DNA from 4 places in the Psychrobacillus sp. NPDC096389 genome. Region 1 is predicted to be linked to each of the others. Evidence: riboswitches for the same ligand, from Rfam matches in the RefSeq annotation. Region 1 holds a riboswitch; each other region holds the start of a gene.
What was found. A riboswitch is a leader RNA that binds a small molecule or an ion and turns the genes downstream of it on or off. The one in region 1 is predicted to bind cobalamin.
Positions count from the first base shown of each region.

Region 2: another riboswitch for cobalamin. It lies ahead of ACIQ38_RS16660 (hypothetical protein); the one in region 1 lies ahead of ACIQ38_RS01685 (ABC transporter substrate-binding protein).
Region 3: another riboswitch for cobalamin. It lies ahead of metE (5-methyltetrahydropteroyltriglutamate--homocysteine S-methyltransferase); the one in region 1 lies ahead of ACIQ38_RS01685 (ABC transporter substrate-binding protein).
Region 4: another riboswitch for cobalamin. It lies ahead of mmgD (citrate synthase); the one in region 1 lies ahead of ACIQ38_RS01685 (ABC transporter substrate-binding protein).

Region 1 is NZ_JBIWFB010000001.1:338,357-341,544, reverse strand. Features, by position in the region: gene ACIQ38_RS01690 (FecCD family ABC transporter permease) at 1-456, opposite strand, end outside; gene ACIQ38_RS01685 (ABC transporter substrate-binding protein) at 461-1,438, opposite strand; cobalamin riboswitch at 1,570-1,709, opposite strand; gene ACIQ38_RS01680 (hypothetical protein) at 1,869-3,188, opposite strand, start outside.
Region 2 is NZ_JBIWFB010000007.1:101,541-104,728, reverse strand. Features, by position in the region: gene ACIQ38_RS16670 (VOC family protein) at 1-66, shown strand, start outside; gene ACIQ38_RS16665 (MFS transporter) at 129-1,361, opposite strand; cobalamin riboswitch at 1,480-1,671, shown strand; gene ACIQ38_RS16660 (hypothetical protein) at 1,942-2,172, shown strand; gene ACIQ38_RS16655 (pirin family protein) at 3,079-3,188, opposite strand, start outside.
Region 3 is NZ_JBIWFB010000008.1:161,784-164,971, forward strand. Features, by position in the region: gene ACIQ38_RS18085 (3-ketoacyl-ACP reductase) at 1-421, shown strand, start outside; SAM riboswitch class I at 514-620, shown strand; cobalamin riboswitch at 703-882, shown strand; gene metE (5-methyltetrahydropteroyltriglutamate--homocysteine S-methyltransferase) at 1,112-3,188, shown strand, end outside.
Region 4 is NZ_JBIWFB010000005.1:70,603-73,790, forward strand. Features, by position in the region: gene prpD (2-methylcitrate dehydratase) at 1-558, opposite strand, end outside; gene mmgD (citrate synthase) at 653-1,777, opposite strand; cobalamin riboswitch at 2,011-2,208, opposite strand; gene ACIQ38_RS13685 (ATP-binding cassette domain-containing protein) at 2,384-3,188, opposite strand, start outside.

The DNA of each region.
Region 1 (3,188 bases):
AAAGGAACTAAATATAATACCAGTTAATATGATTGTTTCCATCTTCATCGCACGATCCACTAGTTTTGCAAAAGTAATGACTAGAAGCATCGTCACCAATGCGCCAATCATACTGAAAACTGGCAAGGTGAATATTCCTAAAAATGGTACCGAAATACCGAAAAAGAGCGTAGTCACGGCGCCTACCGAGGCACCGGACGACACTCCTAACGTATAAGGATCGGCAAGCGGATTTTTTAACAACCCTTGAAACGCAGCACCTGCGATGGCTAGCGATGCACCAACTAACCCCGCAAGTACAACACGCGGCATGCGAATTTTCCAAACGATATTCGACGCGATTGCATCTGCTCCCGTATCCCATAAAGTGCTGATCGGTACCTTAACGGATCCGACCGATACACCAAGCCAAATTGCAACAAGTAGCGCCGCAATCGACAAGATGTAGCCGATCAAGGCTTTACTCACTAAATACCTCTGGGTAAATTGCCTTCGCGATTTCTTCTAATCCTTCTGCAAGACGTGGACCTGTACGACTTGTTAAGTTTTCATCTACTTGTACTACAGCATCATTTTGAACCGCAGTAACCGTATCGAAACCATCACGTGCTTTGACGCTATCTACAATTCCATCTACATAGCTATACATAATAACGATTACGTCCGGGTTACGATTAACTATTTCTTCTGGCGACATTATAAACCAGCCTTCTTGATCTGCTGCGATATTTTCTGCATTCACCATGTCTAAAATTTCTTGGATAAATGTTCCTTTACCAGCTGTATAAATATCAGGAACATCCGAATTTTCTACAAATACTGTTTTCTTTGTTTCTACTTTTGCTACTTTTTCTTTTACTTCTTCTACTTTTGCTTTCATATCTTCTACAATTGTTTGTGCTTCTTCTAATTTACCTGTTGCACGACCAATTTGTTCGATAGTTGTATATGTTTCATTGAAATCTGCTGCATTTTTCACAACAAATACTTTCACACCAGCGTCGCGGATTTGTTGTAATCCAGCTTCACCCACGCCTAAACCTGACTCATGCGCAAAGACGATATCTGGATTCATCGATACGATTTTCTCTACGTTGAATTCCTGTCCGCCAATTTTCTCTTTTTCTAGCGCTTCTTCTGGATAGTTATCATAGTCATTTACACCAACGATTTCATCATTTAACCCAAGAGCAAATAAAATTTCTGTATTACTTGGGATCATAGAAACGATTGTTTTTGGAGCTTCTTCTAAAGTTATTTCATTGCCAACTGCGTCTGTCATTGTAATCGGGAATGCTGCTTCTTCTACCGCTGCTGGTTGTTCTTGTTGTTGTGCATTGTCGTTAGTTTCAACAGGTGTTTCTTCTTTTTGGCCACATCCTACCAAAAGCAATACTGCTAAAGCGGATGTCATCCATAATTTCCATAATTTCTTCATCTGTTACTCCCCCATTTTCTTGTGCAAATAAAAATCTCTCGTCCAATGAACGAGAGATAGAATAGGTATAAATCTGCTAGGTTTACTAAATGCCAAGCCGACTCACACATCACCTATCCTCGTAGGCACTAAAGTGTTTTCACATAAAGGCAGGTTTTCTGACTCATGATAGTGTTCTATCATTTACAGTGGCGGGACCGTGCTGGATTTGAACCAGCTTCCCTTTTAACTTACTAGGTTAGTAGCAAGCACCTTTATTTTCAAAATATTTAGCATGCATCGACTTAATTATACATGAAATGGCATGGTTGTCGACAGAGATTTTATAGCCACGAATTAAAGGAAAATATCGTTTTCCAACTAAACGATACTTCCAGCAAAAAAACCTCCAACCTAGGTCCAAACAAATAGAGATGTAGCACCCTAAATGCTACCAACTTAATAGACTTTTAACTCCATTCCAAGCATTACTTATACCCGTTTTAACTGTACTTCCCAAAGATTGAATTGCATCCTTCGCAACTTCACGAACCTTTTGAACGCCCTTTACGACGGTTTCCCCAACTTTTGACCCTGCCATGTATCCCACTGTTCCACCGATAAAGCCCCCAACAGCAGTACCTATCGGACCAAATACAGTTCCAATAGCCGCTCCAATTGCGGCACCTTCAGCACTACCTGCAATTCCAGCAACTGTTGAAACAGTAACCTGTTCCATTTTATCTATTCCTTCTTTAATAGTAAGTTCACCAGTAGCCATTTTACCAATAACTTTTACATTTTCAACTGCTACATGAGCAATATTTGCAATAGTTCCTGCAGGTGTACCTTTTGGAATAGCGGAAATAAGACCTTTTTCTGCACCTACTTTTATAGCTCCTGCTGCCGCTGCCTTAATCCCAAAGTCAGCACCGGATACCAAAGCAGTTTCTATAATTTCTTCACCATCAATCTTTTCTCCGTTCCAAGCTTTTTGAGCAACATTAAACCCTACTCCCATTGTTGCACCCATCAATGCAGCCTGTCCAGCTTGCTTTCCGATTCCCATTGCTAAATCTTTAGCCTGATATTCGCTCCAATTCAGATCATTCCATTTCCCACTTTGGGCTTCTTTTTGTAGATTTTTCGCTGATTCTTTTGACAATGGTTTGCTTTTTGTCCCATCTGGTGCCTCTATCACATTTGTTGAATTTTTAATATCTGTCTCTTGACCATCTGGAACTAGTTTTCTCTGGCCTCTATAATCACCCTTTTTAAAAGCATCTAAAGTACTTTCAGCATCTTTACAATATTTTGATTGATATCTTTTTACAACTTTACCGTTACTGTCAACAATTACAACATCTACAGAATTTTTAGTATAGCCCTTCCCTTCTGGTTGTAAAACTTTTGCCCTGTACTCACTACCAGTAGCCTCTGCGTTCAGATTAAATGTTTGGGTATGATATTGTTCAGCTATAAATCCATCTAGCCTCGGATTCAAATTTACTATCCCATTTTGGGTAACGATTGTCTCATATAAAGCATCATTTGCAGAAACTAATGCATTATCCAAGTTTTGAAGATATTTTGATGTTTCCTGAACACTTAGATGTGCAGAAGCCCTTTTCGTCTCAGATGCAAACCACGACTCCTTACTGCGACCATTATTAATTGCTTGTTCCAATGAAAACTTTTTTTCTTCGATCCCTGTTATTGTACTAATGATTTCAGAGCTAATTTTTTGGATTTCTCCTCTTGATTTCTCGGG
Region 2 (3,188 bases), on a different contig from region 1:
AATAAATTTGATGTATGGAGTGAATTAAGTCCAGCATTCAAAGAAAAATTTTTTAATTCGAAATAGATCAAGTAATTATCGACATTCACTTAAGTAAATATCATATATTGAAAACAAAAGCATCAGTATCAAGACCGATGCTTTTTCAAAACGACATTGTATAAAAATAGAACTGGAGTTAACAAAATTGCGCTAACAATAATTGCCGTTCTTATCGTGAAATTTGTTGCAATATAACCAATCACAGGAGCTCCGCCAATTTGACCGATAGCATCCACTTGGCCTTTTACGGAAAAAAATGTTGCACGTGTAGACGACTCTGGAATGATCTTATTTAGCCAAATATCCTCTAACGGATACATCACTTTTCTTGTGACTTGAATAATGATATAAAATACTAATAAGCCAATTGCATATGTTGACAATGCAAAGCCGATCAATGAAGCAATAATAAATAAGCTACATGTAAAAAGGACCATATAAATATGCTTTAAATACTGATGGATAGAGCTTCTATTCATTAAATGGAGTACTACAAAAGAAATTAGCACAACCATAAATTGAATACCTCCAGTTAATAAAACTAGCTTTTCATCCGTTAGCGCTACTAGATTAGATACATCAAAAAAATGGGACATCCATAAACGATCGAATCCTTCACTATAAAATCCAACGAATAAAGCAATAAGGAAAAGCATTCTGATGATAAAGCTAGTTCTAGCATGAAAAATAATCTTCCCCATACTTCCCTTCATACTTTCCCAAGTAGATGTTCTTTCCGTTTTTTCTAGAGGTTTAAAGTTTTCTTCCTTCATAAATATGATTAAGTATATCGCCAACCCAACCATACAAAGTCCACCAATAATGATTGGTAGATTAATCATATAAAGACCCGTTAATATACTTAGAGGTATTGCTATGACTTGCCCAAGATTACCAGCCTTTGCTCCTCGTATGAACGCTAAAGAAGCACGCTCTTCCCCTACTTCGTCTGCAATCCAAGCTTGCAAGGAACCACTAGTAAATGTATAACCAATTCCCCATGCAACTTGCGCTAAAATCACAGTCATAAAATATGGGAATAACCCCTCGATTAAAAAACCACCCCCTATTAAAAAGTACCCAATTATAATGGAGAGCTTCCGGCTTTTTACATCTGAAATTACTCCAGTTGGAATTTCAAATAGAAAAACGGATAGTTCCAAAACAGTCCCTACTAAAACAAGTTGCAATGGATCTAGCATGACAATTTTCACTTGATATAACAAACTTACAGTGAAAATAAATGTAAAAAATAATTGTGATAAAAAACAAGTATAAATATAAACTTGATACGGATTTTTTGTCTTCCATATAGTCATTCTTCTCCCCCCTCCTATTGATTATAGGAAGGGACCAAGCCATTTTCTTGTCCAAATTTGCGATTGTTTATAAAAAAAAATTCTTCTACTTCATCTATGTTATAGTAAAAGAACAACTGAATAACGTGTAGATTTAGGTGCTATTTTCCTTCGGTAAAATAGCTTAAAAGGGAAGTTCGGTGAAAAACCGACGCTGTCCCGCAACTGTAAATGGGAGCAATTCTTTCAAATCCACTGTTAATCGTTAATGGGAAGGGAAAGAAACGCCATGATCATGAGCCAGGAGACCTGCCTATTTCAAGTACACACCAAAACCTACGCGGAAATAGGAGGTGTTAAGTGCAGCTATGAACAAGCAACGGCTTGAATTTGCTGCCGTACGAAAAAACGTAATCGGAAAGAAACATTGGAGGAATCGACTCCTCTTATTTCACTATGCCATTTATAGTGATTTTCTTTTCTATACCAATTTTTCGTCACGACAACGAGCAACCATATTCATTCAATTGAATTAGCATCTTCCTTTGTAACAACTAAGGGAAGATGCTTTTTATGTTTACGATAGAAAGGAAGTTAGGACATGACAGTTGGAACAAAAAATTATTACGTAGAAAGCTTTAAACATACATTAATGACAAATAGTATCGCAAATGAATCCACATCACTTCAGACTATCTTTAAATACTATGAAGAAGAAATAAGTAATACGTTAAATTTGAATGAACAAGAGAAAGAATTGTACAAACGCAATTTGCAAAAAGCATTCGAACAAACAAAAGATGAAGTTTTTGGAAAGATTGAAGAGGAATAATATAATAAAAGTGCTAAGATGCCTGTGTCTTGCTTGATTTACTAAATATGATGGATACACATAATAGGGAGAATGCGTCTTAGCGAGCTGGATAAAGTGTCCGCCATGATTTTCGCTGCAGGACGGACGCTTTCCGTGGGGTGAGTGATGAGCCTTCATCCTTGTGAAGGCTCATTTTACTCCCAGAAGAACAAAGGCTAAGAGCGCCACATCATGTGGTAACACCTTCGAGACCAACATTTTGTTGGTCTCGATAGGAGTCGCCATCTACAGTGAAAATCAATAGAAATTATTTACTTATTGAGTATCTGCTCACTAAAACCAAAATGTGATGCAAATTTTTTCATGGAGTGTATCCAGTAAATGGCTTAGGGCAACCAATTGATTGTGGAAAGCAACTAAATCTACTCCCAAAGCAACCAAAATAGGCGTGAGAGCAACTAAATTGCATATGAAAGCAACTAATCCTTATAACAACAAGTTTACTTGGAGTGAGACAACGATGGCTGTGACTCATTTTTGTCAATGTTGCGCATTTGAGGTAGAATGTTGCGGGAATTCTATACAATGTTGCGAGTAATGGCTAGAATGTTGCGCATTTTTTATTGGGTAAACTTCTCCAGATAATTAGCTCGGATATATTTGCCGCAGTGTTTCGGGCCGCATGAGTCGCAGTCATAAGACACTCGACTCGTGTGAAACACGAGTTGGCTCATGCATGATGCGCCAAGCGCGAAGGCTAGCGGATACCTTGCGACGCATTCTCCCTATACTACGTATAATACAAAAAATGCCATACCTCATGTAACTTTTATAAATTATCCACAAGTCTAAATTTTTATAGTTTCCTAGGCAAAAAAAGCGTGCCGAATCAACAAATGATCGGTACGCTCTTCCATTACTAATTTATCTCTGAATTTTAGTTCCGCTAATGGTACCATCTGAGAAAGCTGGCGCATGCATATCTACTAAAAACAAGATGACAGTTGTATCTTCGTTTGCTGTGAAAAAAGGAA
Region 3 (3,188 bases), on a different contig from region 1:
CCTTGAACTAGATCCAGAAGAATGGGCAAAAATTATTCAAGTAAATGTCATGGGGACTTATTACGTAACGCGAGCTGTATTACCTGAAATGATTGAAAGACAGACAGGGGATATTATTAATATTTCCTCCACAGCAGGTCAAAAAGGAGCACCAGTAACAAGTGCTTATAGTGCATCAAAAGCAGCAGTAATTGCTTTGAGCGAATCCTTGATGCTAGAAGTTAGAAAGCATAATGTCCGTGTCGTTACATTAACGCCAAGTACAGTAGCAACAGATATGGCGGTCGAATTAAACTTAACAGACGGCAATCCAGAAAAAGTTATGCAGCCAGAAGATCTTGCAGACTTTATGGTCGCTCAGCTTAAAATGAATCCAAGAATCCTACTTAAATCAGCTGGATTATGGTCAACTAATCCATAAATACGAATAGGGAAAAATCCTTTTCGAAAAAAGTATTGCAAATTATTAGATAATGAAGTAGAGTTGTAAGCAACAATAAAATTTAATAGTTTTTCTTATCTAGAGAGGTTTAGGGACTGGCCCGATGACACCTCAGCAACCGCCTGTTATGGCACGGTGCTAATTCCAGCAAGTCGATTAAAGACTTGATAGATGAGGAAAAGACTTATTCATACGAAGAGTCTGCTCCTTTAATAATTATCAGGAGCAGACTCTTTTTTGTCTTTACAATCACAGTATATAAAATGTTAACGATAAATTGGTACCGTTACGGTTTAAAAGGGAATTCGGTGAAATACCGAAGCTGTCCCCGCAACTGTAAGTGTGGACGACTGTTGAAACAGCCACTGCGAGCAATCGTGGGAAGGTCAGCAGAAGGATGAAACACGAGCCAGTATACCTGCCTTTTATCGTATGAAGCAACACTTTCTTCGGGGGTTGAGAGGTGGGGGCGAGGGGCTATTTTCATCGTATCGGTGGATTAGTCTTGTTGTTTCCTACTTTTTATTTTGAGCGATGGCTCAGCCGAAGATGGCTGGGACATCGCTTTTTTTGTTTACATTACATTACCAACTGGAAAGGGGGTGATTGAAAAAGTGAGATTCACAGGTTTACATATTTAAAAACATAAACTAAAAGGGGAGAATATGCATGGTAAACGTACAAAGTTCAAATATTGGATATCCAAGAATTGGTGAAAAGCGTGAATGGAAAAGAGCGTTAGAAAGTTTTTGGAACGGTAAGATTTCAGAAGCGGAACTGTTAACAACGACGGATGCAATACGTCTTGCGAATTTGCGTAAACAGAAAGAATTAGGAATCGATCTTATTCCGGTAGGAGACTTTTCACTATATGACCATGTGCTCGATACATCAGTTATGTTTGGAGTTGTTCCAAAGCGCTTTACATATACAGGTGGAAAAGTGTCTTTGGAGACTTATTTTGCAATTGCCCGTGGAAATAAAGATGCAGTAGCATCGGAAATGACGAAATGGTTCAATACGAATTATCATTATATCGTACCAGAACTTGAAGGTGTAACACCGCAATTAGTAGAGAATCGTCCACTTACTTTTTATAAAGAAGCAAAAGAGAAGCTAGGTATTAATGGAAAACCTGTTATTTTGGGACCAGTTACTTATATTAAACTGGCAAGGACAGAAAATTTCACTTCTTTATTACAACAGCTTACACCACTGTATATTCAAGTGTTAAAAGAACTTGCGGAGGCAGGAGCAAAGTGGGTGCAACTTGACGAGCCAATTTTGACTAGTAAATTGTCTAGCGAAGAAATAGGGCAAGTGAAACAAGTTTATACTGCAATTCATGAGGCAGTTCCAGGACTCAATATTATCCTGCAAACGTATTTTGAAAAAGCTGCTGATTATGAAGCGGTTGCTGAGTTGCCAGTGAAAGGACTAGGTCTGGACTTTGTGCACGGAGATTCGCTTGAACAGCTACGGAAATATGGATTCCCTAAAGACAAAATCCTTTTTGCAGGTGTCATTGATGGACGAAATGTATGGCGCGCAGAATTGGATAAAAAAGTGGCACTTCTAAACGAAATTCAAGCATATGTTGAAAAAGATCGGCTTATTGTTCAACCTTCTGCATCTCTTTTACATGTACCGGTCAGTACGAAATCAGAAGAGCGACTAGATTCAATCATAAAAGGCGGGCTAGCATTCGCTGATGAAAAGCTTGTTGAAATTGTTCTGCTAAGTAAAGGAGTACATGAAGGAACTGAGGTGATTGAAGCAGAACTTGAAGAAAGTAAAAATGCCCTTTCTATTTTAAATAACTCCAAGTACAGACAAAACGCAAAAGTGAAGGGAAGTATTGAAAAACTAACAGAACAAGATGTGAACCGTGCATTACCATTTGCTGAACGTATTAAAAAGCAACAGCAACGATTTAACTTACCTCTTCTCCCAACAACGACAATCGGGAGTTTGCCGCAAACCCCTGAAGTAAGACAAACTAGATCGAAATGGCGAAAAGGGGAAATAACGGATCAAGCATATGAGCGATTTGTTAATGAACAGATTGAAAAATGGATTAAAATTCAAGAGGAAATTGGCATTGACGTTTTAGTTCATGGTGAATTTGAGAGAACAGATATGGTAGAATACTTCGGTGAAAAATTTGGTGGTTTTGCGGTGTCACAATTTGGCTGGGTTCAATCATACGGTTCGCGCTGTGTTAAACCTCCACTTATTTTGGGGGATGTTGCGTTCAGTGAACCAATTACAGTGAGGGAAAGTGTTTATGCCCAATCGTTAACGACGAAGCCAGTAAAAGGAATGTTGACAGGACCTGTAACGATTTTGAACTGGTCATTTGTACGTGACGATATCCCTCGTTTTGATGTGTTAAACCAAATTGCATATGCACTTCGTCAGGAAATCGAGGAGCTTGAAAAGAATGGAATCGGCATGATTCAAGTAGATGAACCTGCATTAAGAGAAGGATTGCCATTAAACCCTGAAAAAAGGGACGACTATTTAAATGCAGCCGTATATGCATTTAAACTGGCAACTGCTTCAGTAAAAAATGATACGCAAATCCATACACATATGTGTTATTCAGAATTCAGCGGTATAATCGATTCCATTAGTGCCCTAGATGCAGATGTAATATCGATTGAAACATCAAGAAGTCATGGAGAAATCATTTCAGCATTTGAAAAAAATACCTATGATAAAGAAATTGGTTTAGGAGTATATG
Region 4 (3,188 bases), on a different contig from region 1:
TCCAAGCATTTTCGTTACGACAGCAGTAGTAGCAATTTTGACGAATAAAACATGGTCAAGTCCAACTCGATTTAAACTGTTTTCTAGTGCAAGGACGCCTTGGATTTCATGTGCTTTAATCATCATTTCTAACACGTATTGGATTGTTAAAGGCTCTTTTCCTTCTGCAATATTTTTCTGCGATAAATAATCGGCAACAGCAAGGATTCCCCCTAGGTTGTCTGATGGATGGCCCCATTCTGCCGCTAGCCATGTATCATTGAAATCTAGCCATCTGATCATACATCCGATATTAAAAGCTCCTTTTACTGGATCGAGGACAAAGGAAGTACCAGGTACTCGCGAGCCGTTCGGAACAACTGTACCCGGCACAACTGGTCCCAATAGCTTCGTGCATTCCGGGTAATTGAGTGCGAGAATACCGCATCCAAGCGTGTCTAATAATACGTACTGTGCTGTTTGAAAAGCTTCCTCGCTAACGATGTCTTTATGCAGTACATAATCTGCTATTTCCTCTAGTAAAATATCCGTTTTCGTTCGTTCATTGATAGATAACAAGTTAATCTTTCCTTTCCAATGATATTAGTTTAAAATTGATATGGATGTTTTGCAGAACATTCATATGGCGGGCGTGCTTTAAGCTACTATTTGTCTATTGGTTGATAATAATGGCGCGTCGCTCGCCTGTATAATGTACTCTCGGTCGAAATAATCGGTTATTTGCATGCTGCTCCATCACATGTGCGCATAAACCTACTGTTCTAGAACTATAGAAAATCGGTGTATATAAAGGAATCGGAATACCGAGCATCCAATATACCGGCGCTGCATAATAGTCAAGATTTGGGTAGATGCCCTTTTCTTTCTCCATTATTCTTTCCCCGGCTTCACACATTTGATACAGAAGATCGTCCCCTTGTATCTCACATAATTGACGTAATGCATCTTTCATAATGGTTGCTCTAGGATCCATTTTTTTCATATAAACACGATGACCAAATCCCATAATCCGATCTTTATTGGCCAATTTTGTTTCCAGCACTTTTTCAAATTCTTCTACCGTTTTTGCTTCTAGTAGCATATACATAACTGCTTCGTTTGCTCCGCCGTGCAAATTTCCTTTTAGGGAAGCGACTGCTCCAGTGAGTGCACCATACATATCGGATTTTGTGGAAGCTATTACTCTAGCAGTAAAGGTAGAGTTTGGCATTTCATGCTCACTATACAAAACAAGCGAACGATCAAATATCTGTTCTTCTAACGGGGTCGGTTTTTTACCCGTAATCATATAAAAAAAGTTGGCACTGTACGATAATTCTGGAAGTGGCGCTATCACATCTTGCTGTTGGGTTACTCTATAGCTATTTGCAACGAGATTCGGAACCTTCCCCAATAGTTTAAGTGCCTTTTTCATATTTGCTTCTGCTGTGCTGTCATCTATTTGTTGATCAAATCCCGCTAGAGAAGAAAGCCCCGTGCGTAAAGCATCCATCGGGTGTGTATTACTAGGTAGAAGCTTAAAGATATCTAGTATTTCCTTTGGCACATCATATTCTCTCTTTAATACTTCTTCCAAAGCGGCTTTTTCTTCTATGTTTGGAAGTTCTCCTGCGAGTAAAAGGTGAACAATATCTAAATACTCTTTTGTTTTGGATAACTCAATAAGGTCATATCCTTGAATAACGATTTCCCCTTGTACTGTATCTAAAAAGGAAATTTTTGTTTCTGCCGCCACTACACCATCGAGGCCTGGATAAAATTTCTGTACAGCTTCCATTTCTTTTCCTCCCATCCAAATTGTATGCTTGCTCTTTTTGAAAGCCCTTACAAAGGAACGTGCTTTTGAAAGAAAGTAATCTTCGTTTTCAAGTTCATTATTTATAAAAATGGACAATAAAAAAACAACTTCTATGAAGAAGTTGTTAAGACACGAAGGAATACTTAAATAAACATGTTTAAAAAAACACGCTCATTACTCTCGCACTTAACACCCCCTATCCTCGTAGGTATTGATGCATGCTAAAATAGGCAGGTCTCCTGGCTTATGGTCATTGCTTTTCGAACCTTCCCATCTTCTTTTGAAGAAAACAGTGGCTTTTTCGAATCGCTCCCATATACAGTTGCGGGACAGCGTCGGACTCTAACCGAACTTCCCTTTTAAGCAGAAAAGCTATTTGCTATTTCTGCACCTATTTCTACACTTATTCAATTTTCTATTCCAACATATCAAATATTCTTAACATTTACAATTGTTTTTTAAAAATCATTTGTTATTTTCTATTTTTAGCGAGCGAGGAAAATTTTCATAACGATAAGAAAAGTAAAAAATCCCTTGCCTTTATAAAAGAGGCAAGGGACTGGTACAAATATGGATTTCTACATCTTATTTTTTCTTATTATTCTCTTCAAGGCATTGATAAACCGCCATCAAATCTCTTTTATTCAACTCGCGTATACGATTGAAAATTGGAATGGCAGCAACAGCTTCCGAATATAAATTATTCTCCACCACATCACTTACTTTTCCACTGTGCCATGTTTGAATGGTAGTGCCTTCAATTACTTCCTGAAGTCCTTCCTCATTAATACCACTTGCATGACAGCTCACACAAGGGATCGTTAATTTTAATACACCATCATGGAGATTTTCTTCTGTAATGACTTTCTTTCCTTTACAGAACGGGCATGGATGACTTTTTTTGATTTTATTTATTTGGGTAACAATTTTTTTATATCCAAAAGCTTCATACACATACGTTAGTTTTTTGTACTTCCCATTGGTGAAATACTGATCAATAATTGTTTCTCTCGTCTCCGTGATATGGTCAAAATCACAGATGGTTACCTCGTTATTTGTGCTGATGGATTCGATATTGCCTTTAATCGTTTCCCAAAATGGTAAAGCATTTTGTAACACTACTTCATAACCAGCAAAGCTCGCCATCTCCAATTCAAACATTTTCAGCGCGACTTGTGTTTCTCTAGGTAGCAAAGACACATCCTCTGTCAAAGTCATCTCTCCACCGACAATAGATTTCATTTTTACTAGTTCTGGTAACATCCCTACTGTTTCCAACACTTGATCGAGCGGCTGATGAATAATCTCCCGAATATCTGTGTTCCCAAATTGGAGTTTTCTATGATGGTTTAACACAGTGCCCTGACAAATCGGACAGGTTATTTTTTCT